Regions from separate parts of the Lysinibacillus sp. Bpr_S20 genome, predicted to be linked through region 2. Evidence: a T-box and tRNA genes for the amino acid it is inferred to sense, from the RefSeq annotation. Region 2 holds a T-box; the other holds one or more tRNA genes.
What was found. A T-box is a leader RNA that pairs with one kind of tRNA and senses whether it is charged. The one in region 2 lies ahead of argS (arginine--tRNA ligase), so its partner is inferred to be a tRNA-Arg.
Positions count from the first base shown of each region.

Region 1: it has a tRNA-Arg gene. The T-box ahead of argS (arginine--tRNA ligase) is inferred to sense a tRNA for this amino acid. The anticodon was not compared.

Region 1 covers NZ_JALNLQ010000007.1:197,352-213,171, forward strand. Annotated here, with positions in the region: gene gpmI (2,3-bisphosphoglycerate-independent phosphoglycerate mutase) at 1-1,038, opposite strand, end outside; gene tpiA (triose-phosphate isomerase) at 1,031-1,792, opposite strand; gene MWJ95_RS17585 (phosphoglycerate kinase) at 1,831-3,015, opposite strand; gene gap (type I glyceraldehyde-3-phosphate dehydrogenase) at 3,423-4,439, opposite strand; gene MWJ95_RS17595 (sugar-binding transcriptional regulator) at 4,566-5,597, opposite strand; gene MWJ95_RS17600 (transcription initiation factor TFIIIB) at 5,896-6,102, shown strand; gene MWJ95_RS17605 (hypothetical protein) at 6,305-6,598, shown strand; gene MWJ95_RS24540 (hypothetical protein) at 6,670-6,792, opposite strand; gene MWJ95_RS17610 (glutaredoxin family protein) at 7,066-7,302, opposite strand; gene MWJ95_RS17615 (DMT family transporter) at 7,354-8,271, opposite strand; gene MWJ95_RS17620 (aminotransferase-like domain-containing protein) at 8,397-9,773, shown strand; gene MWJ95_RS17625 (S9 family peptidase) at 9,856-12,132, opposite strand; gene MWJ95_RS17630 (TPM domain-containing protein) at 12,331-13,104, opposite strand; gene MWJ95_RS17635 (LemA family protein) at 13,104-13,685, opposite strand; gene MWJ95_RS17640 (spore coat protein) at 13,846-14,460, shown strand; tRNA gene MWJ95_RS17645 (tRNA-Arg) at 14,805-14,879, opposite strand; gene clpP (ATP-dependent Clp endopeptidase proteolytic subunit ClpP) at 15,367-15,820, shown strand, end outside.
Region 2 covers NZ_JALNLQ010000009.1:80,315-96,134, reverse strand. Annotated here, with positions in the region: gene MWJ95_RS19160 (saccharopine dehydrogenase family protein) at 523-1,623, shown strand; gene MWJ95_RS19155 (VOC family protein) at 1,745-2,092, shown strand; gene recQ (DNA helicase RecQ) at 2,153-3,922, opposite strand; gene MWJ95_RS19145 (TcaA NTF2-like domain-containing protein) at 3,931-5,034, opposite strand; gene MWJ95_RS19140 (hypothetical protein) at 5,355-5,699, shown strand; gene MWJ95_RS19135 (hypothetical protein) at 5,885-6,325, shown strand; gene MWJ95_RS19130 (cell division site-positioning protein MapZ family protein) at 6,460-7,359, opposite strand; gene MWJ95_RS19125 (hypothetical protein) at 7,415-8,425, opposite strand; gene MWJ95_RS19120 (GNAT family N-acetyltransferase) at 9,272-9,625, opposite strand; gene MWJ95_RS19115 (serine hydrolase domain-containing protein) at 9,648-10,685, opposite strand; gene MWJ95_RS19110 (MFS transporter) at 10,869-12,041, opposite strand; gene argS (arginine--tRNA ligase) at 12,214-13,887, opposite strand; T-box leader at 13,929-14,148, opposite strand; gene MWJ95_RS19100 (sigma-70 family RNA polymerase sigma factor) at 14,335-14,886, shown strand; gene MWJ95_RS19095 (helix-turn-helix transcriptional regulator) at 14,867-15,262, shown strand; gene MWJ95_RS19090 (FtsW/RodA/SpoVE family cell cycle protein) at 15,249-15,820, shown strand, end outside.

The DNA of each region.
Region 1 (15,820 bases), on a different contig from region 2:
ACCACCACTCATAAAGAATGTAACGTGCGGATACTTTTCTGTTTCTGCAATACGTAGCTGTGTTTTGCCATTAGAAGCTAACACTTCACCAATCGTATTTTTCAAGTTGTCATTTGCGTACGCAACTTGAGCATTTACTTCATCACTGTAATGAGTGAATGACACGAATTTTAAATTCTTAGGATGCTTAGCTGATAATTCGAAACCATCAAATTCACTATTAGTAAACACTTTAGATAGTTGAATTGCACGGTCAGGACGGAAGTTGAAGAAAATAACAGCGTCATTATCATCAATTGTTGCCACTGCTTCTCCGTGCTCTTGAACGCTAAATGGAATCACAAACTCATCTGTTACATCACGCTCATATGATTCAGCTACACCACTTGCTGCACTATCAGCTGTTTGGCCAGCACCATCTACTAGTACATTGTAAGTAAGGGCTACGCGATCCCAACGTTTATCACGATCCATTGCATAATAACGACCGTGGATGGAAGCGAATTGACCTACGCCAATGTCCTTCATTTGTTTTTCAGTTTCTTCGATATAGTCTAGAGCTGTTGTCGGTCCAACATCACGACCATCTAAAAAACCATGTACAAAGACTTTGTCTAAGCCTTGTTGTTTTGCAAGCTTTAATAGCGCAAACATATGCTCATAATGGCTATGTACGCCACCATCTGAAAGTAAACCCATGATATGAAGCTTAGAATTATGAGCTTTAACATGTGCAATTGCATCCAAAAATGCTTTATTCGTAAAGAAATCTCCTTCACGAATAGATTTGTTTAAGCGTGTTAAGCTTTGATACACAATTCGTCCAGCACCAATATTTAAGTGTCCAACTTCAGAGTTCCCCATTTGACCTTCAGGTAACCCTACCGCTTCACCGGCTGCCGTTAAAGTGGAATGCGGGAACTTATTCCAATAACGATCGAAATTGGGTTTGTTTGCTTGGGCTACTGCATTTCCGAAAGTTTCGTCGCGAAATGCAAAGCCATCTAGAATAATTAATGCTACTGGCTTTTTAGGCATTTGCTGCCGCCTCCAATAATTTTAAATATGATTCTGGTTGTAAACTTGCTCCACCGACTAAAGCACCATCGATATGCTCTTTTGCTAATAATTCCTGAATGTTCTCAGGTTTTACGCTACCGCCGTATTGAATACGTACAGCATTGGCCGTTTCAGCATTATATAATTCCTTCACTACTGCACGAATTGCACCGCATACTTGGTTAGCATCTTCTGCTGTAGCAGTTTTACCTGTACCGATTGCCCAAATAGGTTCATAAGCAATCACCATATGCTCCACTTCTTGTGCTCCAAATCCAGCAAGTGCTGCTGTAATTTGATGAGCAACCTTCTGCTCAGTAGTCCCGGCTTCGCGTTCCTCAAGCGTTTCGCCACAGCAAATAATCGGTACGATATTATGCGCAAGTGCTGCAGCAACCTTTTTATTGATGGCTTCATCTGTTTCGTTATAATATTCACGTCGTTCAGAGTGCCCTAAAATAACATAGTCTACTTCCACACTTGCAAGTTGAGCTGGACTAATTTCTCCAGTGAATGCACCTTCGTTTTCATAATGCATCGTTTGTGCACCAATTGCTAGCTCAGATTCACTTGCAACTTGCACAAGCGTAGGTAGGTAAAGTGCTGGTGCACAAACAACAGCGTCTACTTTATCATTTGAAGGAAGTTTGTCCTGTACCGCATCAACAAACTGGATAGCCTCTTCAAATGTTTTATACATTTTCCAGTTACCTGCAATAATTGGTTTACGCATCGTTCTTGCCTCCTATGTTTTTATTCCACGTTAATGTTTTATTTATCGTTTAATGCCACAATCCCAGGAAGCTCTTTCCCTTCCATTAATTCAAGTGATGCACCGCCACCTGTAGAAATATGGTCCATTTTATCGGCAACTTCAAATTTTTCTACTGCTGCTGCAGAATCCCCGCCGCCGATCACTGTATAACCAGTTGTAGTTGCCATAGCCTCTGCTACAGTTTTTGTACCATTCGCGAATTTATCCATTTCAAAGACACCCATTGGTCCATTCCAAATGATTAATTTAGAATCTTTAATAACCTCTGCATAGTTAGCAGCTGTTTTTGGACCAATATCTAAGCCCATCCAGTCCGCTGGAATAGCGTCTACATCTACAATTTGTGTTTCTGCATCCTTTGAAAATTCGTTTGCGACAACTGCATCGATTGGCATATGTAATTGCACGCCTTTTGCCTTTGCTTTTTCAATGAAGGATTTTGCTAAATCGATTTTATCTTCCTCTAATAAAGATTTACCGATATCATAGCCCTGCGCTTTAATGAATGTAAATGATAAACCGCCACCGATAATTAAGTGATCCACTTTTTCTAATAAGCTTTCAATGACACCGATTTTATCTTTAACTTTGGCACCACCGATAATAGCTGTAAATGGATGCTCCGGCTTTGATAAAGCTTTACCTAGCACATCTAATTCCTTTTGCATAAGGAAACCAGATACTGCTGGTACATGCTTGGCAATTCCTTCAGTTGACGCGTGTGCGCGGTGAGCTGCACCGAATGCATCATTGACATAAACGTCCGCTAATTTTGCAAATTGCGCCGCTAAAGTAGGATCATTTTTCTCTTCACCAGCGTGGAAGCGTACATTTTCAAGTAGAATCATGTCACCATTTTGCATGTTGGCAACCGCTTCTTCTACCTCTTGACCAATCGATTCATTTAATTTCGTAACAGGTTTACCCATTAATTCAGCTAAACGTACACCTACTGCAGTTAGGCGCATATCCTCGTTTACTTCACCTTTTGGACGTCCTAAGTGAGAGGCTAAAATTACTTTGGCACCTTGTTCCACTAAATATTCAATTGTAGGAATTGCTGCTCGAATACGTGTTTCGTCAGTAATCGCGCCATCTGCCATTGGTACATTAAAATCGACACGTACAAATACGCGCTTACCTTTTACATCAATATCTTTCATCGTCTTCTTATTTAACATGAAGAAACCCCCTTCAAAGTTGTAGTCGTGAATTTCCTGGATTCACCCATCTTGGCTCCTCCCATCATTCACTAAACTGTATGAGATAAAAAACTTTGGTCCATTTCGTTTAACAAGCCTTTATCAACCCACACTATGGTGAAGTATCCTTTTACTTGCTTTTATAGTAGCAAAAGTCACGTTCTATGTCTTGCAATTACATAACCAGTCAGAGGATAGTGCCTATTCCGAATATTCAGCACACGCTCATCTTATATTTTTTGTATAAAAAAGGAGTAAGGGTAAATTTCCCTTACTCCCATTACCCTTGTATATTATATCTTTTAGACATTATAAAGGCTATACTTTTTATGCGTAAAAAGCAGTATTATGTCACACTTTTTACTTGAGTTATCGAATTATGACACTTATTTATTGTTTAATCCTTTTTCTGCGATATATAAAGCTAAGTCCATTAAACGAGTAGAGTAACCAATTTCGTTATCATACCATGCTAGAACCTTTACCATACTATTTTCTAATACCATTGTAGAAAGACCATCTACAGTTGAAGAGTTATGATTACCATTGTAGTCAATTGAAACTAATGGTAGTTCGTTGTATCCTAAAATACCTTTAAGCTCGTTTTCTGAAGCTTCTTTTAATGCAGCATTAATAGTGTCTTTTGTAACTTCTGATTTTAGCTCCACTACTAAGTCCACACATGAAACGTTTGGTGTTGGCACACGCATCGAGAAGCCATCTAATTTACCTTTTAATTGAGGCAATACTTTTGAAACTGCTACTGCTGCTCCTGTTGTTGTTGGAATCATTGACACTGCACCAGCACGTGCGCGACGTGGATCAGAGTGCGGGAAGTCAAGGATACGTTGATCGTTTGTATAGGAGTGAATTGTTGTCATCATACCGCGTTCAATACCAAATTTTTCATCAAGTATTTTAGCAACAGGTGCTAGGCAGTTCGTTGTACAAGAAGCGTTTGAAATAACATCATCTGTTTCAGGGTTGTAATCCTCATGGTTCACGCCCATTACAAACGTTGGCATTTCGCCCTTCGCAGGAGCCGAAAGAATCGCTTTTTTAGCACCCGCTTGAATATGTTTTCCTACTTCTTCCATCGAGCGGAATCTACCTGTACATTCAAGTACTACATCAACCCCTAGCTCACCCCAAGGTAAATTAGCCGGATCTTTTTCGGCATACACTTTAATTTTTTTTCCATTTACTACGAAAGAATCACCGTCTGCATAAACATCAGCATCGTAGATACCGTGTACTGAATCATAAGTTAATAAGTGTGCAAGCTGACCTGCATCTGTTAGGTCATTTACTGCAACCACTTCGAATTCATCGTGCTTCATCGCTTCACGAAATACTAATCGTCCAATACGTCCAAATCCATTAATCGCTAATTTTAATGCCATTGTCAATTCCTCCAATATTGTTGAAATAATTAATTTTGCCTCGGACATTTATAATATCCACAATTGGCTTTATTCTCATTCAGAGAGTGTTGTAGAACTCACTGAAAAATTGAGTTACATCGTAATTTATAACGAAGGTATACCTTCGGCGATAGCTTTCGCGGCTACCTCATCCGTTATAAAAATCGTTTGCTTTGGCGCTACCTTAAAGTACGATAGCATTGCCTTCACTTTTTGTTTACCAGCAGCAACTGCAATTAATTGCTTACTTCTTTGAATTTGCTCAAACTGAATACCGATTGTTCGAATTCGGTGTACAATTTCACCTTCTGCATTGAAATAATAGCCAAATGCTTCACTAACTGCACCCTTTTCTTCGAGTATTCGTAAATCCTCCGGTGATGAATTACGACGAATAGCCATTTCTTCTGCAGAGCCGATACCATGAATCACACAATCTGCATGATCATAATAATTCATCATTTCGGTTACCATTGGCTCTGTTAACATTGCTCGATAGGCCTGCTCACTTAAATGCTCCGGTAAAAACAATGTGCGATACTGTGCATCCATTTGCATAGCAAATGCTGAGACAAGTGTATTGGCTTGCATTTGCATTTCATGTCCAATACCTCCGCGAGCAGCAACAAATGTGATGTTATGTGCATCAATGGGATGTAAAAATTGCGCAAGCGATGCAACCGACTTGCCACCAGTAACAGCTACTATTTGACCATCAAAGCTTGTTGACATAAATTGTTGTGCTGCCTCTTTTCCAAGCAATGTTAATATCGTATCGTCTTCATTGTAATCACCTGGTACAACAATTACATGCTGTAAGCCGAAATGGTTTTCCAATAATTTAGCCAGTTGTTTAAGACCAGACCATTCATAGACAATTGTTCGAAGCTTTTCGATAACTACTTCACCATCGTCTGTACATACCATACCCGACTTTTGAGAATCTAATAACCCTTGCTCACGTAAAATATCCGTTTCTTTTCGAATTTCTCGCTCGGTCATTTTAAGTGAATCTGCAAGTGTTCGACGCCCAATTGGCTGCATAAGCTGAACTGTTTGCAATATACGATATCTCGATTGTAGCAGCGGATACATTTCTGGAAGTAGCCTTTGCTGTGCCTCAGGTACAGATAACATATTAATCTACTCCCTTTTCAATATCAGTGGGTTATATTTTGTCCCACTGCATAAAAATATGTCCCACTTACGATTTCATTATAATACTCTTTATAAATAATGTAAAGTGACAAAAAACTTGTTTAATTTACAATAAAACCGTTTAAAAAATAATATAACCATTTAGTAATAAAAAACTCTTCATTTTACAATTATGAAAAGGTTTAATAAAATGGAACCATTTTACAACTCATTCGTAATAATAGATAATAGGATATATCAGAAAAATTGGCTTACATATATAGGGGAGGGTTTCTAATTGAAGAATTCTACGAAAGCAACAGAATGTCCAAAATGTGGTGGGACTGAGTTAGGAAAAGGTAAGCATAATGGATATGCGGTTATGTACCCAGAAAATAAGATGAGTATCGGTTCAACTGTTGAATATATTATTTGCACAGAATGCGGATTTATAATCGAGAGCTATGTAAAAAAACCGGAGAAATTTAAAGGTACACTTTTTTGAGGAACTATTGTAATTTAAATTAAATGGAAAGCTTCGCTATTTAAATGTCCCGGAATTAGCGTTGTAAGTAGATACATAAAGGACTCTCTATTTTAAGCATAATGGCCTAATTGTGGATATCTAAAGTTAAATGAGCTTTTTAACAGAAAGACAATTGCAAAAAGAATTGATTGGATGATTGGAGTGGAGGCTGGGCGACTCCTTGGGGATCAGCAATAGAGGAACGCGAGTGAAGCGGCTCATCGAACGCCCCCAGGAAGCTCTGCTCTGCGCGAAAGCGAAGCGGCAGCGGCAAATGTTTTCTGTAGCGAAAGCAAAGCGGCAGCTACAAATGTTTTATCTGTGCGAAAGCGAAGCGACAGCAACAAATGTTTTATCTGCGCGAAAGCGAAGCGTCAGCGGCAATGTTTTATCTGTAGCGAAAGCAAGGCGTCAGCTACAAAGCGCCCAGCCGGAACGGAAATCATCCCCTCGCTTTGGTGCTGAGTCTGATTAATTAAATATCGTGTGTTATCTAGCATAAAAAACCCGTAACCAAAATGTCATGGTTACGGGTTTTTTATTAGCTTATTTTGTGTAAGATAAAATTGCGTTTTTCTTAAATCTGCATAAAGCTTTTGTTGCTTCATTTTTATTTGTGTATTCAAAAATACGAACGTCCTTTTTCTCAAATACTGTAATAACCCACATTGTAAAATCTCCCTTCAAATTCGCTTTTGTAATATAACAACCACTAAAAATGTGATACTTTTGATCATCTGTTTTATAACAACCTCTTACTGATTCTTATTCTACTCCTATTTTTTTAAAAATAAAGCCAAATGTGAAGGTCTTCACAAACTGTTCAAATTCTAAACGCTTTCATTGAACAATTTGTGAATTGTGGTTATTACTGCTGAAAATTCGAGTAAAAGTAACATCTCATTAAAAGCCTCTGGTATGTACATTTAGCAGATTCCTTTGTTATTCGTTAGACAAATGCTCCACAAGTGTTGCGTAATCTAAATTGCCATATTGTATCACTTGCCCATCCTTCTCTACTACCGGAATCATTAACATATACTTTTCATGTATGCTTTCATCTTCTTCAATATCAATAATTTCAATATCGAAATCTATATCTTCCTGTACAAGCTTTAATGTATGTAATCCCTCTACACACAATCCACAATTAGCCCGACTAAAAAATGTAACCTTCAATTAAAGCACCTCCCATAAGAGCATTATAAAACGAAAATCAAAATACCGTAATTACTCCCTTTGTTTCATTGATTCTGAATCTTTTTTAATAACAGTGGTGTTCTTGCCAATGAATACTGACACGACAACAACGATGGCTACAACAATAGTAAATAATGTAATGGATTCATTAAGAAATAAAGCTGCAAAAATAATCATTAAAAATGGCTGTAAATATTGAATTTGACTTACTTTTGAAATGCCTCCCATAGCCATTCCACCATACCAGGCTACATATGCTAAAAATTGACTAACAATAGCAAGATACAAGAAGCTAATCCAAGCTTTTAAAGGAGCATGCAACATTTCAGCTGATACGTTTAATAGCACTGGAATAATAAGAAAAGGAGTAGCTACTATGATTGCCCACGCGATTACTTGCCAGCTTCCTACTTCTCGTGCTAGTACCCCACCTTCAGCATAACTAAGTCCGAGTATTATGACTGCTGCCAATAAGGCTAAATCTGCAACATGTAACTGGCCCAGTCCAAGATAAGTAGCGTAAACCATTACTGCCAATGCGCCAACTATACTTGATATCCAAAATTTAATGGACGGAATTTCGCCTCCCCTTATCATGGCAAACCCCGCCGTAGCTAAAGGTAAAAGGGCTAATTCTACAGCTCCATGAGAAACTGGCAAACTTGTCATAGCCCAAGAGGTAAGTAAGGGGAATCCTAAAACTGCGCCTAAAGAGACAATAATTAAGCTCTTGAATTGACGAGCAGTGGGTAGTTTTTCTTTTTTCACAATCAATACGATAGTAACTAAAATTGATGCTACTACCGCTCTTCCTAAGCCAACAATTGTAGTCCCAAAATATTCTACTGCTACACTGGTTGCAGGTAATGTTAAGCTGAAACAGATAACGCCCACTAAGCCTAATAATAACCCCATTTTTTCCTTCTTATTGTCCTGCACTATGACCATCCCCTTATATTTTTTTACAAATCTGTACCATTTGTGCTGGTATAATGAATATTAAGAGGAACTACCGTAAAAATAAACGGAATATTTCGCCATCTGTCCTGGTACAGAATAAGGGAGGCTTTGTATTGTATACAAAATATAATGAGGTTATTGATGAAATTAAAGATCAACTAGCACAGGGATTACTTATAGCAGGTAGTAAGCTTCCTTCAGTACGACAACTTTCAGAAAAATTCTCCTGTAGTAAAAACACAGTTGTTAAAGCGTATGAGGAGCTAGAAAAAGAGCACTTCATTTTTTCTGTGCCCAAAAGCGGTTATTATGTTGTCAATGAATTTCAAAATCCAGACAGTAAAAATGATATTATTGACTTTTTGTCTGCTGGTCCTGATAAAGACATCATGCCCTACATTGATTTTCAGCACTGTATTAATCAGGCCATTGATACTTATAAAGAAGAATTATTTACTTACACCGATCAACAAGGACTATCCTCTCTACGACTTCAATTGGTGAAGTATTTGCAAAGCTTACAGGTATTCACTGAACCCGAAAGATTATTTATTGTGTCTGGCTCTCAGCAGGCTCTTAATTTATTAGTTTCTATGCCATTTCCGAATGGGAAAAACAATATTTTAATTGAACAGCCTACTTATTTTGGCTTTATAGAATCTGCCAATTTACAGAAAGTGACTACGTTCGGGATTGATTTATCTATGGATGGAATTGATTTCGATCGTCTAGAATATATATTTCGCAATAACGATATCAAGTTCTTCTATATTGTTCCTAGGTTTCATAATCCACTTGGACATAGCTATACGAATAAAGAGAAAAAAAGAATTGTTGAATTAGCGGAAAAATACGATGTCTATATAGTTGAGGATGACTTTTTAGGTGATTTGGATCCAAATACTAAATCTGATCCATTATTCGCGTACAATCCTTCTGGCAGAGTTATTTATATTAAAAGTTTTTCTAAAGTTTTTCTACCTGGTTTAAGAGTTGCGTTTTTAGTACTTCCAAAAATTATGAGTAACAACTTTTTACGTTATAAATTTACTGCCGATTTTAATAGTTCGGTTCTTTCACAAGGAGCATTAGAAATTTATTTAAAAAACGGAATGTTTAATAGCCATATTAAGAAAATAAAAGAGCTATATTATAGAAAAATGCAACATCTACAGGAAGCTTGTAAGTTATTGCTACCAAATAACACGCAATATACGAAACCTTCTTCAGGATTTTATCTTACTATCTCCCTGCCCGAAAAAGTGACTGCAAAGCAGATTGTCAATTTGTTACAAGAGCAAAATGTCCTTGTGGATGATGCAGCTAGAATGTTCCTACCAGAATATAAAAAGGAAAATCTGATTCGATTAAGTATTTCTCAAGTGGATGAGCGTCAAATTAATGCTGGCGTAGAAAAGCTAGCCCGTTGTATCACATTAATTGACAATAAAAAAAATGATATATCTCGAAATACTTTTCAATTCTTATAACGGTTCTCCATCCAAATAAGAACAATTTAGAGTCTTCAACTAGAAAAGACTGTGCAAGAAATTATGCACAGTCCTCTTTATATTATTTTTTCAGATGGCTATCTAAGAATTTTAGCATTGCAGTGTAGAATTCGATACGGTTTTCTTCATTATGGAAACCATGACCTTCATTATCTTTCAGCATGTATTCCACATCAACGCCTCTAGCACGTAATGCTTCAACGATTTGATCGGACTCAGCCTTATTTACACGTGGATCATTTGCACCTTGAGCTACAAATAGCGGTGTTTTAATTTTATCCACATGGAAGACAGGTGAAGCTGCTGTTAATAGCTCCTTATCTTTTTCTGGATGCCCAACACGCTCATAAAGCATTTCACGCATTGTTTCCCAATATGGAGGAATTGTATTTAATAGTGTAAAGATATTCGATACACCTACATAATCAACTGCTGCTGCATATAGATCTGGTGTATAAGTGATACCTGCTAATGTTGCATAACCTCCAAAAGATGCACCATAAATTCCGATACGTTTAGGATCTGCAATACCTTGATCGATCGCCCATTGTACACCATCTGTAATATCATCTTGAATTTTTAGACCCCATTGCTTATTACCAGCTTCCAGGAATTCTTTACCATATCCAGCTGACGAACGGAAATTCATTTGTAGTACTGCATAACCACGATTTGCTAGTAATTGCACCTCAGGATTAAAGCCCCACATATCACGTGCCCATGGTCCACCGTGTGGATTGACGATAAGTGGCAGATTTTTAGCCTCTTTATTTTTCGGTAAAGTTAAATAACCGTTAATTGTTAGGCCGTCTCGACTTTTATATGAAATTGGATGCATTTCTGCAAGCTCATCTTGTTTTAACCAAGGGCTTAATGTTGCCAATTCTTTTAATTCGTCTGTTGTTGAATCGTAGTAATAATATTTTCCGTAAACAGTGTCACTAGAAACGTTAACAATGAATTTTGTCATTTCTTTGTTGTAATCATTAATACCTAAATCACTTTCAGGAACACCTAATTTGCTTTGAATTTTACGGAATAGTTTTTCAAAATCCTCGTCAAAGAATTGATAATGTATCTTATCTGTTACATATCCACCGTACAATACTTTATCTTTCTCAGAACTATATAATACACCCGCTACATCCACTTCTGAGTTGGACATAATTACTTCTTCTTTACCTTCTAAATCATATTTAACTACTTCTACTTTATCTCTTCCTTTATTAGAAGTTGCGAAAATATGTTTATTGTCTTTAGAGAAAGCAAGTGGCATTACTTCATCTCCTGCTTTCATTTCAATAAATGGCTTGAATTCATCTTTCTCTGAATCACGGTAAAGGATAGTTCCTTCTACACCATCTGAAGTTACTGCCATACGTACATTTCCATCATGATCTGCTAACCAACTTGAAATATTACCTGGGTTTTTCGCAACATGTGTAGTGACTCCAGTCTTCACATTAAGCTTGTACACATCAAAGACTTTTGCATCTTCTTTATTCATCGTAATAAGGATTTCGTCTTTAACGCCCTGTAAATCACTTAATAACTCAACTGTTACATTCGGATATGGCGTTAAATCCTTCTCCTCATTACCATTAAATGTTGTTGAATAAATGTGGAAGTTTTCATCGCCACCTTTATCCTTTACATATAGTAAATTATCATCTTTCCAGAAGGATCCCCCAATATCGCGATCCATTGAACTAGATACACGTACTGGCTCACTATCATCATTCATTTTCTTTACGAACACATTTGAACGATTTTCCCATGCAGATTTATAAGTAATGTAATTTCCGTCTGGTGAAAGATGATAGCCGGCGTTTCCTGGATTTTTCATGAAATCTTCTACCGAAATTTCTTTTACGCCTTCATTATTGCTAACACTATTTTTTACATTTTTAGCATTGTTTAAAATTTTGACAGCATCTTGTTTAGTAATCGTTTCACTATTCGAGAGACCGTTAAATAAACCTATCTTATTTGCTTTTTCTTGATACTCAGCAAGTGTTGCTTCTTTTTCCTCTTTATTTAAAGCTCTTACTAAAATACGTGCCGCTTCATCACGTTTAATATTCACACTGAAATCTTTTAATTCTTCGCCTTTTACCCATTGATCAATGATTTGCTGACGCATTGTCTCTGATCCATGTTGGAATGTTAGAGCTGTTACAGTTAAATCTAGAAACTCCTTAGCAGATAGACGTTCCTCTTTTACTTTTACTTGACTGCTAGTTTCATTAGCAGCGCGCACTTCCTGCAAAGATACAGGAATGACAGCAGATGACGTTAAAATAACCGCTAATGATGCTGATAAAAACCTTTTTTTCAAAATGATCCCTCCTTATATCAGTACATGTTATATCGTTTGTCGATACAATTTAAATTATAGCAATTTTACCCAAATTGTCAAATATTTGTAAAAATTAATGCAATTACCTTTAACCAATAAAAAGTGAACTGCAGTGAGTTCACTTTTTTAAATATAGTCTATCCCCTCAGAATAATTGCATTTGGATTCGGAAAAAAGTTAAAATTTCCGACTTGCTCCTCCACCAGCAGATGAGCCGCCTCCGAATCCTCCAAAGCCGCTGCCACCAGAGCTGCCACCTCCGAAACCACCTGGAAAGCCACCTGGAAAACCGCCACGTCCACCACGTCTTCCAGAACGAGGCCCGCCTCCTCTACCATTAGAAATAAATGTATAAACAATAAGTACTATAATAGCGATTAAAATAATCATCCACGTTGGCATTTCCTCTTTGTCAGCTGTATTCTCAGGCATTTCTCCATCCCAATTGTATTCCTCGGCGACAGTTTGAAATACTTCAGTGTACGTAGCTTTAAATGCCTTATCAATGTCTCCGGCACTTGCATTCGGATAAAACGCTGCATCTAAAATGCGCCCTAACTTACCATCAGGTAATGCACCCTCAAGACCTTGACCTACAGCAATGACCACATCATTATTACCTTCTCCCTGCCCAAACGTTGCTAATAATAACACGCCATTATTTTTTTTGGCATCACCAATGCCCCAAGAACGAATCATTTTAGTTGCATACATTTTTGGTTCTTCTCCGTTAATAGTATCTACGGTGACGACCATTATTTCAGCACCTGTACCTTTATCTAGCTGCTCTGAATAATGATTGAGTTCTTCCTTCATGGATGAAGATAAAACATTAGCAAAATCATGAATATACGTATTTTGCATTGGTGACGGCATTGCGGCTTCTGCCATTCTTATCGATAAAATAAACATGATACTCACAATCATGAGCTGAATAAAAAAGCTTTTCATTATTGTTTACCTGAACTACTAAAATCTATAGAAGGTGCCTTTTCAGTACCCGCAGCTGCTTTAAAGTATTCTTTCTGTTCAAAACCAAACATCCCTGCAATTAAATTACCCGGGAAACGTTTGACCGTTTTATTAAAAGCCTGCACTTCATTGTTGTAGTCTTCTCGAGCAACCGCTAAGCGATTTTCTGTCCCAGCTAATTCATCCATTAATTGACGGAAATTTGCATCTGCCTTTAAATTTGGATAGTTTTCTACGACTACTAGCAATCGACTAAGTGCACCGTTCAATGCATCATTGGCAACAGCCTGTTCCTTTGGACTATGTGCACTTCCCATTTGTGCACGTGCTTCTGTAATGCTAGCGATCACATCTTTCTCATGGTTAGCATATCCTTTTACAGATTCTACTAAGTTCGGAATCAAATCATAGCGTCGCTGTAGCTGATTTTCAACCTGAGCCCATTTCGAATCAACACTTTCCTCAGCAGTCACAAGGCTATTGTATTTTGGAATAAATAGTAAGGCTAATACAACTAAAATAATAACGATCATTCCTATAGGTCCAAAAATTTTTTTCAATTCTAAACCTCCTTCGCTTTCTTTTTTCTTACTACTAATGTGTAGGAAAAAAACATCTCTATACTACATATATGCAAATGCATTAATACCGTATGAAATTTATCTAAGTAGCCATACTTAATACTGTAAAACAAACTATGATATTTAGGAGGCGCTTTTTTTGACACAATCGTTTCAAAATGAATCATCAAACCAAACATCATTCAACCAACAACAAAGCCTAAATCATGGTGGACATGAGCTCATGGACATGCATGAAGTAATCGGCGAAATCATTGCTGGTATGAATCAATCCATTTTTTTACGTCCACATGTTAAGGATCCTGAGTTACTAAGCATTTTGGATAGCCAATATAATTTCACTTTAGGTATGTATAACACTATTGTGGAATCATTCAACACAGGACATGATCCATCTGTTCCTACAGGTCGCTATCAAATGGAGACAGGGAATGATTTCAAATATGGAATGAATCCTGGTCAGCCTAAAAAGCCAATGCAAAATGCAAATGAGCTTAACGACGAAGCAATTTCTGGCTTCCTATTAGGTGCTCAAAAAGGGGCAGCGAAATGTATGACTGCTGCTGCAACAGAAACTACCAACCCTGTCGTTCGACGTGTTGTTGCAGATAGTATTCCCAACTGCATTGAAATGGCATACGAATTATCTATTTACCAAAATATGCATGGCTACTATCAAGTACCTCAGTTTTCTCAACAGGATATGCACACTATGCTTAATGCATACGGCACTACAACAAATCCCCTTCATTAATAAAACAAGAGCAGTCCCTGTGTGATCGTCATCACATATGGGACTGCTCTTATTTTAACTACAGGGCGGCAAGCCGCTACATATTTAGTAAACAAACAAAAAAAAGAATCCCCTCAGATAGGATTCTTTTTTCCGACTAGTATAACTAGTCTTCACGTTCGGTATGTTCACTAAAAAATAATTTGGAGTTGTTGCTTTTTTGAAGGTTTGAAAGGAACAAATACGGGAATAATGCCTACTAGACAAGATTCCATTATTTTCCCTTCTCACTTCTCCACTAAGCAGGCTGCTAAACTACTTATTAGGAGAATTGAGTTATAAAAGTAAATAATAAATCAGTAAAATGGCGCCCTCGGAGGGAATCGAACCCCCAGTGCAAGAACCGGAATCTTACGTGTTATCCATTACACCACGAGGGCAATTAAACAAAAAAAAAGTACTCACCCTAGGCTTTACGAAAAGCATGATGTAGATAACCCTCATTTGAAGCATACCTGCAAAATAGTGTACTGTACTTTAACTTATGACCTTATCAATTATACAAACGTATGGCATATAATTCAACTATAGAATGCAAAACCTTTTAACTTTTTTTATTTTCACTCAGTACGTGTCAAAATACCTGCTAAATAAAGATACTCTCCCGGCGAATGTCACGCATTTAATTGTGTTGGCCCAGTTCAAATACGGACACACTGTTTGTTGTATCTGCTCCAAATGGTTTCTGCGTGAAAGCGAAGCGCCAACAACAATTACGCCAGGTGAAATTGATTTAATTTATTTCACTTTAACAGGGTTAATATTTGACCTTCCCTGACTATAATGTGTATGATAAGGATACAGCTGAAATACAAAGGAAGTTTTCAGCAATAGTATTCGAATTTAGTTTTATAAGGAGGATTTAACATGAATTTAATTCCTACAGTTATTGAACAAACAAGTCGTGGTGAACGTGCATATGACATCTATTCACGACTACTAAAAGACCGTATTATCCTATTAGGAAGTGCAATTGACGACAACGTTGCTAACTCAATCGTTGCGCAACTTCTATTCCTACAAGCAGAAGATCCAGATAAAGATATCTTTCTTTACATTAACTCACCAGGTGGATCAATCACTGCCGGTATGGCAATTTACGACACAATGCAACTGATCAAGCCACAGGTGCAAACAATTTGTATCGGTATGGCAGCATCTATGGGGGCTTTCTTACTTGCAGCTGGTGAACCTGGTAAACGTTTCGCACTACCGAATGCTGAAGTAATGATCCATCAACCTCTTGGCGGTGCACAAGGTCAGGCAACTGAAATCGAAATCGCTGCTAAACGTATTTTATTCTTACGTGAAAAATTAAACG
Region 2 (15,820 bases):
TTGCAATAGTCGTGTATAAAAAATAATAAATGACCTATACTATTAAAGATTTCACTTCAAATCCAATGACAAGGAGGGTTAACCCGATGAGTGGGGCTGACCGGTAACTCAGAAGGACCATCAAAACTGAATGAAGCTAAAGCGTAAATGCGGAAGCGAGGCAGTGTGTCATGGAGCACTTTAAGTAAGTGAGAATCAAACCCGGAATATTAATTCCGGGTTCTTTTGTTTTGGTTCTACTGGGAATACCTTCAGAAAAATCTTTAAACACAAAAAAAGCCAAAAACATAGTTCCCCCAAAATAGCACAGTAACTAAAAATGACAGTATGTTTGGTTCTTGATAAGCCCAAATGGTTTTTTCTCATGGCTCCGTTTTTGGTGCCAATCGCAAAGGATAAATGGATATTTATGTTAAGATAGAGAAAGAAAAATTTACTTAACGTTCGAAGAGTTGAAGAACAATTATTGATAGTATCGTGATACGGTAGTTTTTATTTAACTATGAGAAAGTGGGTTTTCTAGTGAAAAATATTTTAGTTGTCGGCGGTTATGGTCAAGTTGGTACCGTGATCTGTAAAAATTTATCCCAGATTTATCCTGGCAAAGTTATCGCGGCTGGTAGAAATTTTGAAAAAGCAAAACGGTTTTCTTTGTCTATGAATGACAAGGTTCTGCCGTTGAAACTAGATATTTATAATTTGGAGGCATCCGATGAAGTATTTACACACACCCAGTTAGTAATAATGTGCCTTGACCAAAAAGACACTAATTTCGTTGAAATGTGTATACAAAATAAAGTTCATTATATAGATATTTCCCCTTCCTATACTATCTTATCTAAAATTGAAAGTTTACAGAGTAAAGCACTTGAATTGGAAACAACTTTAGTATTGGGTGTAGGTTTAGCTCCAGGTTTATTAAATTTAATGGTCAAAAATTTAGTCAATCAGGTTACTAAAGTTAACAGTACGGACACTTATCTAATGCTTGGGATTGGTGAAAAGCATGGAAATGACGGAGTACAATGGTTGCTCAATAATATAAATAATAATTATTCAATATTTGAAAATGGTCAAAATAAGTATGTAAGTAGTTTTACCGATGGAAAATATGTAGAGTTACCTAATAAATATGGGAAAAGGATTGCTTATAGATTTAATCTGGCCGACCAACATATTCTCACTAAAACGCTTCATTTAGAAAATGTATCTTCTCGCTTCTTTTATGACTCGGCCTTTACAACAAAAGAGATAGCGATACTGAAAAAGTTGGGAGCTTTTAAGCTATTAAAATATAAATTCTTTATAAATATTTTAAAAAATATATTTGTGGGAGCTTTGCATATTTTTGATAAATTAAACATTGGCTCAAATGATTATTTAATAAAAGCGGAAGTACATGGGGAAATCGAGGGAAAAGAAGGAACTATTGAATCTGTTTTATTTGGCTCAAATAATACCGAGATAACAGGTAATGTTGCCTCGATATTAGGGAATAAGTTAATCGAAAATAACTATTCAGCAGGTGTACACTACATAGAACAGCTTTTTGACTTAGACGATATATTATCAATTCTAGATAATAGTATATCTTATAAGTATGAAATCAAATCCTTCAACTAACGATCGTTTTACATGAAGTAGCCCACCCAAATAGTCGATGTGAAAAATTGTACTAGAACTATTCGAGCGCTATCGTTCAAGAAGGAAGTAAAAAATTTAAAGCAGACAGGGGTTAAATACGATGATAAAAGGTTTTGGAGGAATATTTTGGAGAACTAACAATCTTGATGTTATCAAAAAGTGGTACGGTGAAGTGTTGAAGATGGACATAGAAGATTGGAATGGGACTGTAATTAAACCGCAATTAGGAAATGAGACGATCTTTTCATTCTTTAGCGGAAATGACAGTTATTTTCCAACAGAACAACAAGTGATGTTAAATTTCCAAGTATATGATCTAAACGAGACTATTAACCATCTTGAACATATTGGCGTACCTCTTGAAAGAGAAAAAGAAGTCAGCGAATTCGGAAAGTTTATTTGGATTAAGGATCCTGAAGGTCGATTGATCGAGCTTTGGGAAAAATAGTGGGTTGTAAAAAGGAAGTGCCTAATTCTTGTGAATGTAGCACTTCCCTTTTCTCCTATATCATGTTGCTTTCAAAAAAGACTGAAGAGCATCGAAGAAACGATACCCATATTTTTCGAATTTTACTTCACCAATTCCACTAACATGTCTTAATTCTTCAAGCTCAGTCGGTTTTTTATCACATAAATCACGTAATGTTTTATCAGAGAACACAACAAATGGTGGTACCTTTTCTTCATCTGCAATCTCTTTACGTAATAATCGTAAATGCTCGAATAACGGATCATTGTCTACAAGCTTACGTACAGTAACAGCTTCTTTTCTCATGACCTGTCGATTCCCCATTAATACTTCTTTGCCTTCCTCTGAGACATAAATGGTCGGAAACGTGCCATGTTTAACGGCAAGTACGCCCTCTGCAATTAAAAATTCAATAAAGGTTGAAACATCCTTTGAAGAATATTGACCTTTTAAAATGCCGTAAGTCGACAGCCTTGTAAAACCAAATTCAGTGACCTTTTGATTTTTGGAACCAATCAACACTTGGGCCACCATCGTCTTACCGAATTTTTGCCCCATCCTTACAACACAAGCTAATACCTTTTGTGCATCTACGGTCACATCTTTAACTTCTCGGCCATCATTACAATTACTACAACGACTACAAGGCTCCCCTGCTTCGTCAGCAAAATACGTTAAGATCGCATTTTGTAGGCAGCCTTCTGTATGACAATAATCAACCATCGTTTGTAGCTTTGCCAATTCCTGGGCAATTCTTGTTTCATCCTGCGTCTGTTCAATTAAAAAGCGCTGTGTTTGAACATCACCTGATGCATAAAGCAAAATACAGGCACTTGGCAAGCCATCCCGTCCTGCACGCCCCGCTTCCTGATAATAGCTCTCCATATTGCGCGGCATTTGATAATGGATAACAAAGCGTACATTACTTTTATCAATACCCATGCCAAATGCATTGGTAGCTACCATAATGCGCGCCTCGTCTTTTAAAAAGCGTTCCTGCTCTGTCATACGCATGTCCTCTGACAATCCCGCATGGTATTTGGCCACCGCTTCGCCCGAACGACTTAATAGCTCATAGATTGCGTCTACAGCCTTTCGGGTCGCCGCATAAATAATGCCCGCTTCATTTTTATTTTTCATTAAATAATTTTTAATGTAGCGCTCTTTGTTTTCACCGATTAACACAGAGAATGCTAAATTATCACGTGAAAACCCTGTAATTACTGTTGAATGCTCATCAATCCCCAATAATTGTCTAATATCATCGCACACAGCTGGTGTAGCTGTTGCTGTAAGTGCTAAGACAGTTGGCTTTTGCGGCCACAATGTAAATAATTTTTGAATTGCACGGTAGCTTGGTCTAAAATCATGTCCCCATTGGGATATACAGTGCGCTTCGTCTACAGCAAGCAACGGTACTGATAAATTCGATAATACCTGTAAAAATGTTGCACTCTCTAATCGCTCTGGCGCTATATAAAGCAGCTTTAAATAACCTGCACTCGCTAACTGCATCGTTTCATTCACTTCTTGCACGGTTAAGGTACTATTTATATACGCGGCCGGGATATTTGCAGCACGTAATGCTTCTACCTGATCTTGCATAAGAGAAATTAAAGGAGAGATGACGACTGTTAGGCCATCTAGCATGAGCGCCGGAATTTGATAGCAAATTGATTTACCTCCGCCAGTTGGCATCACACAAAGACTTGATTGACCTCGTAATGTTTGTTCAATAATTGGTTCTTGTCCATTGCGAAATGAATCATAGCCAAAATGATGTTGTAGCATTTGTCTTGCTTGCTCCATCCAACTTTTCACTCCTCAGTTATTAGACGAATAAGCTGATATTCGCCCTGTTCATTTTTATTTATTTCATATACCATCATAGAGTTAGCAAGTGCCTCTTGACCAGCAGAATTTGTTAATACATATTCTATTTTGGCACGAACAACAATATTTTGCCCATCCATGCTAATGTTTTTAATTGACGTATTGTTAAAACGTATTTTCGCTTGTTTGGATGCATAATACGCCACCATATTATCCAATGTGCTTTGTAAATCGTCTCCTCCTACATAAGGCTTCATAACGCTAGCATCTTGAATATCAACTGCCGCTTTTAAATGCTTAAAAAAAGTATCTAAAAACAGTTTGATCTCATCGACATTATAGGCAAAAATATTCTTTCCGAATTGATCAACCGCTTGCTGTACTGCTTCTTGATCACGCTGTTCTATATACGGGTATAGGTTTTTTGATTGAGATAATCGATCACTTGTCTTCATATTACCTGCGACCCATTCATCCAATAACTGCGCAATATCTTTATATGGCAATATAAACGGCTGTGAAGTCCCGTTTTGCTTGCGTTTAAAATAGATGCCCGCAAGTTTACCATTCTCTGCTTCTAGGACGGGGCTCCCAATAAGTGTATTTTGTTCTGCATCTATGTAATAAGCTGCTACCTTGTCACTATATTTTTTAATGATGTGCGGTAAGCTATTAACATAAACAGCTAACTGATTTAATTCACCATTATAGACGGTCGGCAACTTTACCGATGCGTCATATGCTACTTCTAAAATGGCGATATTATAAGCTGTTGAAATATAATGCACTTCGGCTTCCATTAATTTATCATTATTAAATTGTACAAGTGCAGCCGGCTTTGATGCTACAAGCGCACCATTTGTCAAAATATAAAGCTTAGCGTCCTCTTTTTTTACAATAATCCCTGCACCGATTCCATTCTCACCAACTACTTTAACTTCCGGTACCACTTTTTCTTGCTGCTTCGTCACAGCCTTTTCCGATTTCACATCGGTCTTTTTCGTATCAAACACCTCTGCCGATGTTTCATTTTTACAGCCCGTTAATAATAAAGCTGTTGCTCCAATAATGAGCATCTTTTTCCGCATACATTCACCAAAACTTTCTTTAGATCTTCCCTTACTATCATAAACAACGTTACCATTCGTTTCAAGTTTACATAATATTATTATTAATTTATGTATGTTATTTAAATACTGCTCTCATTTTTAAACACTTCGTTATACCTATAATAAAAGGCTCTATGTTGGCTTTGCTATAAAAAATGACTTGTGATTTGCGGTTAAAATGTTATTTAAAAAAGGCTGTTTTCGAAAAGATTGTTACTATTCAACTAACGGTGCAGAATAGTCGAGGAAGTGTATGATTTTTTATGGTAATATTGTATTGCTGTATAGGGGTGGAACTATTGATTATAGGTACAATGTCCGTAGTGATCTTTATGATTGTTTGGGGAATACCAGCGTTTATGGTTGTTAGAGGTTATTTAAAAATGAATACCGACGATAAAAAATCCGCAATTAATGATTTTAGGTCGCGCCATTTTATTTTTACAATTGGATTTATAGTAATAGGGTTTTTCTTTACACATTTAGGTATGTTATTTGCCGTAAGCATAATTAGAATAATTGGTATTCCTTTAATGATTTTAGGAGGAATCTTTTCAGCGTTAACTACGTCGAAGGAAAGTAAAATCAGGATTATGTTAATACTTATTGTATTATCAATAATAATTTCCGTAAATATTATATAGTTCAACTATCATTGTGCTAACGGGTGCTCTAGTTGAAGAAGATATCCAAGCCAGAGGCAGCAATCTTTGAGAAAACAGCCTTTCTAAAAGATTGTTTATTAATCTAACGAGTATTTTTGGTAAAAGAAGGGATTGTCATCTCCCCTATAGAAATAACAAGGAAACTAGTTTTGGGAGAGGTATTTATGAAATCGAGAAAAACAAAATTACTTTCTACAATTGTACTTATATTGGCATTGGTCTTAATTTCTTATTATTCAGTTGATGCATTTTGGGCTGGCAATAAGGAAACTTCAGCAACATTCATAGGAGAAAATAACAGTTGGGCTGTAACAGTAAATGTAAATGAAAATGGGAAACTAGCTGAAGGCTCTTATGTTGCAAAATACAAAGGGAACAATATGGAGAATCTATTGAAGAAGGAAATTGGAAACCAGGTACACTATAAATCCTCATCTTCTGGTGGAAGTACATATTTATCAGATAATGGCGTTTTAGAAGGGAATGCGTTTAAGAAAAGTTGCGGTAATGGATGTTCCTATTCAGCGTTCGATGATTCTGAACTTGCTTTTGTGGTTGTCGTAGATGGCAATGAGGAGAGTATAACACTTCAAAAAACTGAATGAGAAGTGTTATTGAACGTTTTCTTATACAAGGTCCTTGCTCTGACGATTTACATAAAAAAGAGAGCAGGTCCTAGTTATGGAACCGACTCTCTTTTTGTTTTTGGCTGTTAGGATGTTTTAGAATATGAAATTACTCATCCGTGGTACCAACCTGTTTTTACGTTAACAACCACGACATATGCTTCTTCGCCATCGCGCATAGTGTATACGCTGTAAAAACCTTCGTTATCAGTAACGCCCTCTTTTTTGTAGATAATGTTGTCGCGCGAATCCACGTATTCCGCTTCAACCATTGCTTTTTCGAAGGTGTCTTTTACGCCTGGAGCCCATTCAAACGGAGCTGATGCTTTGGCTGCAGCGACCTTTTTTTCAGCTTCTTGTTTTACTCGTGCTATTTCAGCTTCTTGTTTTGCTCGTGTAATTTCAGACTCTTTTTTTGCTTGTGCGATCTCAGCTTCTTTTTTTGCTTGTGCAATTTCGGCATTCTTTATGGCTTCATCGTTAGAAGTTCTTAAATTAGAAGATTCATCTTTGATAGAAGCGAAATGGGTTAAATCCGCTTTCGAAAGTTCATCAAGTTTCCCGTTAGAATTTTGATAGTTGCCTGATTGAGATAAATTCTTCGCTTCTGTTAACAGAGCATTGTACTTCTTTTCATTTTCCTGAAATGCGATTTGTGTATCTTTTTTATCTTGCGATTTGGAGGAAATTACTTTCGATCCTTCTTCGATTTTTATTGATTCATCAAGTAATTTAACAGCTTCAGCTATATTATTTTGTTCCACTGATTTATCTGCTTTTAAAATCAATTGTACCTGGTTTAAATAAGCCTTCGCTGAAACATCGTCTTCCTTCGTTTCTAATGCTACCTCGAACAGTCCTTCGGCTTTGCTGAATTGATCATCTGCGATTGCATCCAGCCCTTTTTGGATGGACTCTTGATATAATTCGTCTGTTTTTGAACTGCACCCTCCAAGGATCAATAGTGAAGCTATGAGAACCATCGTTACCGCTTTGAAGTTATAAATCTTCATCCTGTAAATCTCCTTATATCGTAATTTTTAATAGCAAAAAGTGAATGATGGCATTTTAATTAATTACAGTTACAGTTATCACCTTAGATCTATCCCAATCATCGCCAGGTAATATCGATATATCTGTAGTGCCTGGTGCTATTGCTATAAATCCATTTGTATTATGAAATGTATCAATTACGCCGTCACTACTAAACATCGTCCGTTCGGATATCTTGTTATGATCATCCCTTGTAAGGACTAATCTTTGTCCGACTTTCAGTATTATGGATTGAGAAAGAAGTTCCAATTCTCCATTCGCCAGAATGGAATAATGGACAACTACATCGTCCGCTGAAAGTGTATTCGGTTGAATGTCTTTCTTAGCCTCTTTTTCGGCTGCAGCAACCTTCGCTTGAGCTTCCTTTTGTGCCTGTGCCACCTTTTGTGCTTGAGCATTCTGTGCCTGTGCATTCTTTTGTGCTTGAGCATTCTGTTGTGCCTGTGCATTCTTTTGTGCTTGTGCAACTTCGGCATTTCTAATAATCGTATTGTTAGACTCTTTTAATTTTGTAGCTTCATCCTTGATCGATGCGAATTGAGATAAATCAGCTTTCAATAATTCATCTAGCTTTCCATTGGCTTTTTGATAGTCGCCAGATTGGGTTAAATTCTTGGCATCTGTTAATAACGTATTGTAGTGAGTTTGGCCTTTCTGATGTGAGAGCAATACTTCTTTTTTGTCTCGTGCTTTAGATACAATTACCTTAGAGCCTTCTTCGACTTCTATCGACTGCTCAAGCGATTTTAAGGCTTCGTCTATTTTATTCTCTTTCATTAAATCATCTGATTTTAATATCAATTGCACTTGATTTAATAAAGCTTTTGCCTTTGGATCCTTTTCTTTCGCCTTTGTTGCCATTTCAAAAAGTCCTTCAGCTTTACTAAAGTTATCTTCAGCGATGGCGTCCAACCCTTTTTGAATGGATTCTTCATATACTGCGTTGCTCTTGGAACTGCATCCTCCTATAAGGAGTAAAACCCCTATTAACAACGCTGTTTTCCAGTTAAAAATATACTTTTCCATTAACTACCTCTCCTCTATATGAAAATTCTACTATAAAAATTGATTTTTTTGCAGAGTAATATTTGTGATTCCTTGAAAATGTTGTTGTTGCTATAAAAACATAAGGCTATTTTCAAAAAACTTGTATGAAGTTATACCTAGTTTTGGTAATATACTTAAGTGACTTAATACGGACCGAAAAATTTGTCTCAATTTAGGAACGTTCTTAGGCTAACGGAGCAAGATAGTTAAATTAAGGGAATTTGTGTTAAGGTACATATTATAAGATAAAACATAAATGTCAGGGGGGTTAGATTTGTTTGCTTCCGTTCTGTTTATCTATTTGCCTATTTCTATTTCATTACTAAGTATTTGGGGATTGTTTTGGGCAATCAAGAACAAGAGAAATATATATGTTCCTCCATTGATTCTTGTAAATCTAAGTATCATAACGCATTTTGTTGGTTTGAAGGTAATTAGGGGATTTGAAGGAATGGGAGTAAGTATGCTAGGTGCAATTTTACTTGGAATATGCCTTATAATCTTAGTGTTGATATTAATTACAGATTCCAATATGAAAAGAAAATCGCAAAGATCCATTTGATTGATTAAATATGTTTTTATTAAACTAACAGGGTCTTTAGCAAAGGCTGTTTTCTAAAAGATTGTTGCTGTTAAAACATAAAAACAGAGTTAATCTACAAAATGTGTAGAATCAACTCTGTTTTTATGTTTGATATTTTGTAAATCGAATATTTAACTAAAGCACCCCGTTACTTTAAGTGAAGAAGTTTACAAAACTTAATTAGGGTTACTAAAAACCCAGATTTTAAACTCGTCACTTAGTTCTTGTAAAATCCAACCCGATTAATAATAATATTCATTAAAATCGGAATCAGTCGGACATAGTGCGACAATAGGTAAATCATTTATCGTTTTAAACATCTTTTTTAACAACCCTTGATCACGATAAACCTCGCTTATCGCAAATTGATACAAAGAAATTTTGTTTTGTGTTTTTTTTCGGTAAAACCGAAATGCCCCCACTACTTGGCCTTCTACTGTTGCCACTATCATTTGCTTTCTTCTTATAGCTGCTTTAACTCCAAGAGGACATAAAAACTCTTCAGAATAGATCGCACTGTTATTGCGTTCTATATTTTTGTTGAAGAACGTTACAACTTCAGATATATGAGTTGGATTTGCTAAGGCTATCTGCATGTTTCTCCTCCCTTAACACTTTTTAAAATAAAAGAGATTTATATATTTCTCCTATAATACCTTCCATTTGATGAACACCCAATTCTGCATTGGTCATTATGACCGCACCTTTCTCTAAATACGGAAACACCACCATCATACATTGAAAACCCACTCCCCAACCGAGTGATGTGATTTCTAGTTCTTTTTCTGAGCCTTCAAGAAACACACCTAATCCAGTCCAACTTTTATCTCTTTGGGAGGTTATCATTTCTTTTGCTAACCTTTCCGAAATGCCAACCTTGCTTTCTCCCTTTACAGCATTCATTAACTCAAGAACTAATTCAGCTAAATTCAAAGAAGTTGTCCATAATCCGGCCGCCGCTGGATAAGGATATATAGGATATTTCCCATCTACTAACTCACCGTTTTTATTGTGACCGCAAGAAAAGTTTTGTCTATCTACTTCCAACATTGTTGTAATGAATTGGCTATTTGCAATTCCTAATGGTTCAAATATTTGCTCATTCATAACTTTATGAAACGGTTTTTCAGTAACATCTTCTATTAGTTGTTGAATGATACAAAAACCTGCATCGGAATAATGGAATTCACTTTCTGGTTCACACTTGACGTCAATAGGAGTGTTACAATATGGAGTTTGCCCCTCTAATAATTCAACCATCGAAGGAAACCCTATTTCCGAATTTAGTTCAGGATAACTACCCTCAGGGTCTTTAATTCCAGATTGATGACTTAGTAAGTTCCTCAATGTCACTTTTTTATTTTTAGTAAAATCATTTTCTGGTACTTTCCACGATACAAGACTTTCATTCACATCATCATCTAAATCAAGAAGTCCTTCCTCTACTAGCTTCATAGCAAGTATTCCTGTTAAGAACTTGCTAATTGAACACGCACTAAAAATAGAATCTTCATTTACTTTTCTATTGCTTTTCGCTTCTAATAAGCCGTAATTTTCTGTTCCACTAATTTCACCACCCTCAAGCAATGTTATACTTAGACCTTGTACATTATAATGTTTCATTCGTTCTACAATGCGAATGTTCTCCAATTTCACAATTATCCCCTTTATCAGTATTATCAAATAAATTATAACACGAACGTACGCTCCCTTTTATCTGTTTGTAATATATTTATCTTCAATTAACCTACTTCGTTAGTTGAAGAGCAACAATCTTTACGAAAACAGCCTTAAAAAAAGATAAAAAAACATGCACGTCATTTCGCGCATGTCTTACCATTATTTCTTCTTTAACATCATTGTTGTAGCTAAAATGCCCAACATCAATAGTATAAAAATCATATAGGTAAATGTATGGTTACCAGTCTTATCATAGCAATAGCCGATAAGTATAGGGATCACGGAACTTATCATAAAGCCACCTGAAAGAACCATAGATGACCAGCTATTTGCCTCCTCGTCATTTCTTGCTTCATCCAATGGTAACAATAGGCCAATTGGAAATAAGCCACTTAATACGAAACCTATGATGAATACAGCAATCCATAACAATGACCCTGAACCTAACCAAAGCATCACAAAGCCTATCACGCCTATGAACCCTAAAGAAAAGAGCCAACCGATTCGACTCGACCATTTTTCCATTAGTATGGGCACCAAAATATTACCAATCATTTGTATAATAGACATAAATGTTAGCATCGAACTTGCCGCGACAAGAGAAAAGCCCTTATCTTGTAAGATTGGTGCTAGCCAAGACATAATAGAGAAGAACAAAGATGTTTGGATACCAAAGTAAATTAAAATGATCCATGCACGGACATTTTTCCACGGATTTCGTGCAGCTTTTTCAGCCATTGCACCTGTCTCTGGCAGGTGTTGATTTTGTATGACAAGGGACCATATACACAGGGCAATAATAGCAAGTACCCCCCAACTACCAAGCGCTATTGTCCAGCTCTCATGAAAATAATTATAAAATGGGATTGTTAGTGCTGCACTCAATGTTGCCCCTGTTCCGATTCCAAATGAATAAATGCCTACAACAGTCGTAAAACGCTTTGGGAATTTTTTCTTTATATAGGCATTTAATATGGGACCAATCAGTGCAATTGCAAATCCTGCAGCAAAGCTTGTGACTACAAGTAGAACATAACTTTCTTGTAAAAAGCGTAGCCCATTTGCTAATGCCAGGATCATGATTAAGAGCGTAATGGCTGTTTTTGTTCCGAGTTTTCTTTGTAATGGCACTGCAAATGGGGCAAAGAGCCCCATACAAAACACCGGAATAGATGTTAAAAAGCTCATTTTTGTATTTGATATATGGAGTGATTCCAAAAGTACATTAAATAGTGGTCCGATTGCTGTGACTGCTGGTCGCATATTGAGCGCAACCAAGAAAATACAAACAACCACAAGTACCATGGAAAGACGCCATTGTTTTTTCTGCATACTTTCAAAAAACCTTCTCTCTATTGATACAGTTAAAAATTCAACTAAATTTGTTAGATCTTTGAATTCTCACTATATCCTTTTACCATTTTTTCTAGTATCGGTCAATTTAATGGCAATTATTGATGAAAAGATATAGCTAGTATCAAGAAATAGCTGCAGCTTACGATACTTACATTTTTTTTGGCGCTGCAATTCCTAACAGTGCTAACGATTCTTTTAGAACAACGGCTACACAATGACAAAATGCTAATCTAGATGTTCTTTGGCTGTCATCGACCAATACTTTATTGTGCGCATAATATTTATTAAATTGGCGGGCTAATTGTAAAGCATATTTAGCAATTTGTGATGGATCTGCTTGCTCTAAAGCGTTAGCAATTACTTTCGGAAATTGTTCCAGTAATAAAATAACTGGCCATGCTTGCTCCCCTAATGCTTCAAACGATACTTCGTAACTTTGTTCATCGGCTTTTTCCAAAAGTGATGAAATACGTGCATACGTATATTGAATATATGGCCCTGTTTCGCCTTCGAAATGCATCATTTGCTCAATCGAAAACTCAATATCATGAAGACGATCATTTTTCAAATCGTTAAAAATAACCGCTCCTACACCAATCTGACGTGCAATGTTCTCTTTATCCATTAGATTTGGATTTTTTTCCTCGATATTTCGCTTTGCAGTAGCAATCGCTTCTGTAAGTACATCTGCTAATAAAACGATTTTACCTTTACGCGTCGACATTTTTTTACCTTCTTTTAGAATCATGCCAAAAGGTACATGTTGTAAGTCTTTTGCCCAATCATACCCCATCTTTTCAATGACTTTAAATAACTGGTTAAAATGAAGTGACTGTTCATTCCCTACAACGTAAAATATTTTTTTCGGGTCATATTGTTGTTGACGATAAAAAGCAGCTGCTAAATCACGGGTAGCATAGAGTGTAGCCCCGTCTGTTTTAGTTATTAAGCAAGGTGGCATATTATCTATTTCAACGACATAAGCACCGTCGGATTTCACAAGTAAGTCTTTATCTTCCAACTCTTTCACAACAGCAGCCATTTTGTCGTTGTAGAACGCTTCTCCAACGAAAGAGTCAAAGTTAATTCCAAGCAGTTGATAAATGGTCTTGAATTCTTCTAGTGATGCATCTCTAAACCATTGCCATAACGCTAACGCTTCTTTATCGCCATCTTCTAATGCTTTAAATGCAGCACGTGCCTGTTCATTGAGTGTTTCATCCTGCTCCGCTTCTTCATGGAACTTCACATAGATTTTTAAAAGTTCCTCGATTGGAGCAGCTTCAATTGTTTTTTGATCTCCCCATTTTCGATAGGCCACGATTAATTTCCCAAACTGTGTTCCCCAATCTCCTAAATGATTAATGCGGATTGCTTGGTAGCCATTTTTCTCTGCTATGTTTGCCAATGCATTGCCGATCACTGTAGAACGTAAATGACCCATGGAAAAAGGCTTCGCTATATTAGGTGAAGAAAAATCCAACACAACATTCCCCTTCGATTCCTGCTGAGTCCCGTATAAATTTTCTTCTTTTACTATTTGACTAAGCACCTGCTGTGTAATCGTTGGTTGATGGTAAAATATATTGACATACCCGCCTACTACTTGAATCTCTTGTATTACATCACAACTTAAATTGTTTTTTATGTCCGATGCGATACTATTTGGAGATTTTCTTAATTTTTTTGCCAGTGTAAAGCACGGCAATGCTACATCCCCTAAGCCCAAATTTTTCGGTTTCTCTAGTAAATTTTGAATGTCATTGACAGTTAACTCATTATTTAATGCCATAGCGATGCTTTTCGCAATTTGTGTATGCATGTTCATTCTCCTTTCCATAATAAAAGCCCCCGTCTCTAAAAAATAGAGACGAGAGCATAGTTATCCCGTGGTACCACTCTAGTTGCCATATAATATGACCACTTTCTGTTGTTAACGAGGTGACTCCCCGTTATTCTCTACTACTAATTCGAGAACCTTCTCCAAAGTGCGTTTCATTTATGGCCCCTGCATTAGGCTCACACCATCCCTAATTCGCTTTCCAGTAGATCCATAAATTACTCTCTTTTTCATTGAATTTAACTGTAATTTCGAAATATTCTACACAACACCTCGATTAAAGTCAATAGTGCTTTTGCAATGTAATAAAAAAACGGTTGTGAACGGTGTGTTACCATTATTTTTAAATGATTGATATTTTTGATCATACAAGGAAAACCTGTACTATTTGGCAATCGTCTAATGAATGAACACGTTAGGAGGGACGATATGGAGGAAACAATAACAGCAAGTAGCTTATCACGAGATCAGGTGGTTGAGGAGCTAATGACAAATTATGGTCAAGAGGTACTGCAGCTTGTTTATACATATGTACATGATGCCCCTCTTGCTGAGGATTTGACGCAAGAGATTTTTATCAAGTGTTATAAGGCTCTCTCAACATATCAAGGTCATTCCAGCTTGAAAACATGGTTGTGGCGTATTGCTATTAATCATTCAAAGGACTATATAAAAAGCTGGTATAAGAAAAACGTCGATGTAACGGAAACGAAGGTGTTAGCGGAAGCATTAGAAACGGGAGATTTGCTTGAGCAAGTTGTGCAGAATAGTGAGGACGAGGCATTGTTTGACATAGTGATGACTCTCCCCGTTAAGTATCGTGAACTTATTTATTTTTATTATTTTGAAGACTATTCGATCCAAGAGATTGCCAACATTTTATCATTGAATAACAATACGGTGAAAACAAGACTTCGTAAGGCCCGTTCTTTGTTGCAAAAAGCGTTAGGAGGGAATCCATTTGACGGAAACACGTTTTAAACAAGCTATGAAAAATCAATTTAAAAAGATGCAGTTTACAGAAATGCATAAGGAAGCTGTACGTAAAGGGATTCAAGAGGAACTTTCAGATCAGTCGCTACTAACGATGCTACAAACGAAGCGCTCAGGTTTTGAAATTACGCAACTTCTTTATGCAAAAAACAAAGAGGTCATTCATTTAAATGAAGGAATGATCTATTCTTCCTTACATCGCCTTGAACAGCAACAACTCGTCGTAAGTGAGTGGTATGGGAATGAAAAGCGCTATGTTCTTTCACGTAAGGGCGTTAAGCTGTTAACAAAGCTTCACAAAGAAACGGACAAACGCCCTGTTTTTGAGCAATTACTGAAGGAGGTACGCTATGCGAACGATTAAAGAATTTACTCAACACGTAAAGGGACATATTCGTAATAAGGAGGCACATGATGCTGTTGAAAAAGAGCTAACTTATCATTTAGCGAAGTCAAAGCATGCTTGGCAAGAAAAGGGCTATAAAGCTACAGATGCGGAATTACGGGCTGTACGTGAAATGGGCAATGCTACAAACCTCGGCGTCTCACTTAATCAGATTCATCAGCCGAAAATCGATTGGCTACTCGTTATTCCATTTATGCTTGCAGTAATGTGTAGTTTCTTACCACTTCTACCAGCTGAGCTCTCGTTACGAGATTCTATCATCCGTAATATCGTGATTGTTATTGGTGGAATTGTTTTGACAATCTTCTTAATGCGACTCGATTTTCGCAAGCTAGAGCGCTATTCCACGCAGATGTATATACTGGGATGTCTCTTATTTCTTATTATTTTAAATGGTAATGAAACAATTAATGGGGTTGTTTTTTTTAGAGTTGGCCCCCTAGAACTTAAAGGTTGGATGACGATGCCCCTCTTTTTAATGGCGTTTGCAGGGCTTTTCGCTAAACCAAAAAAATC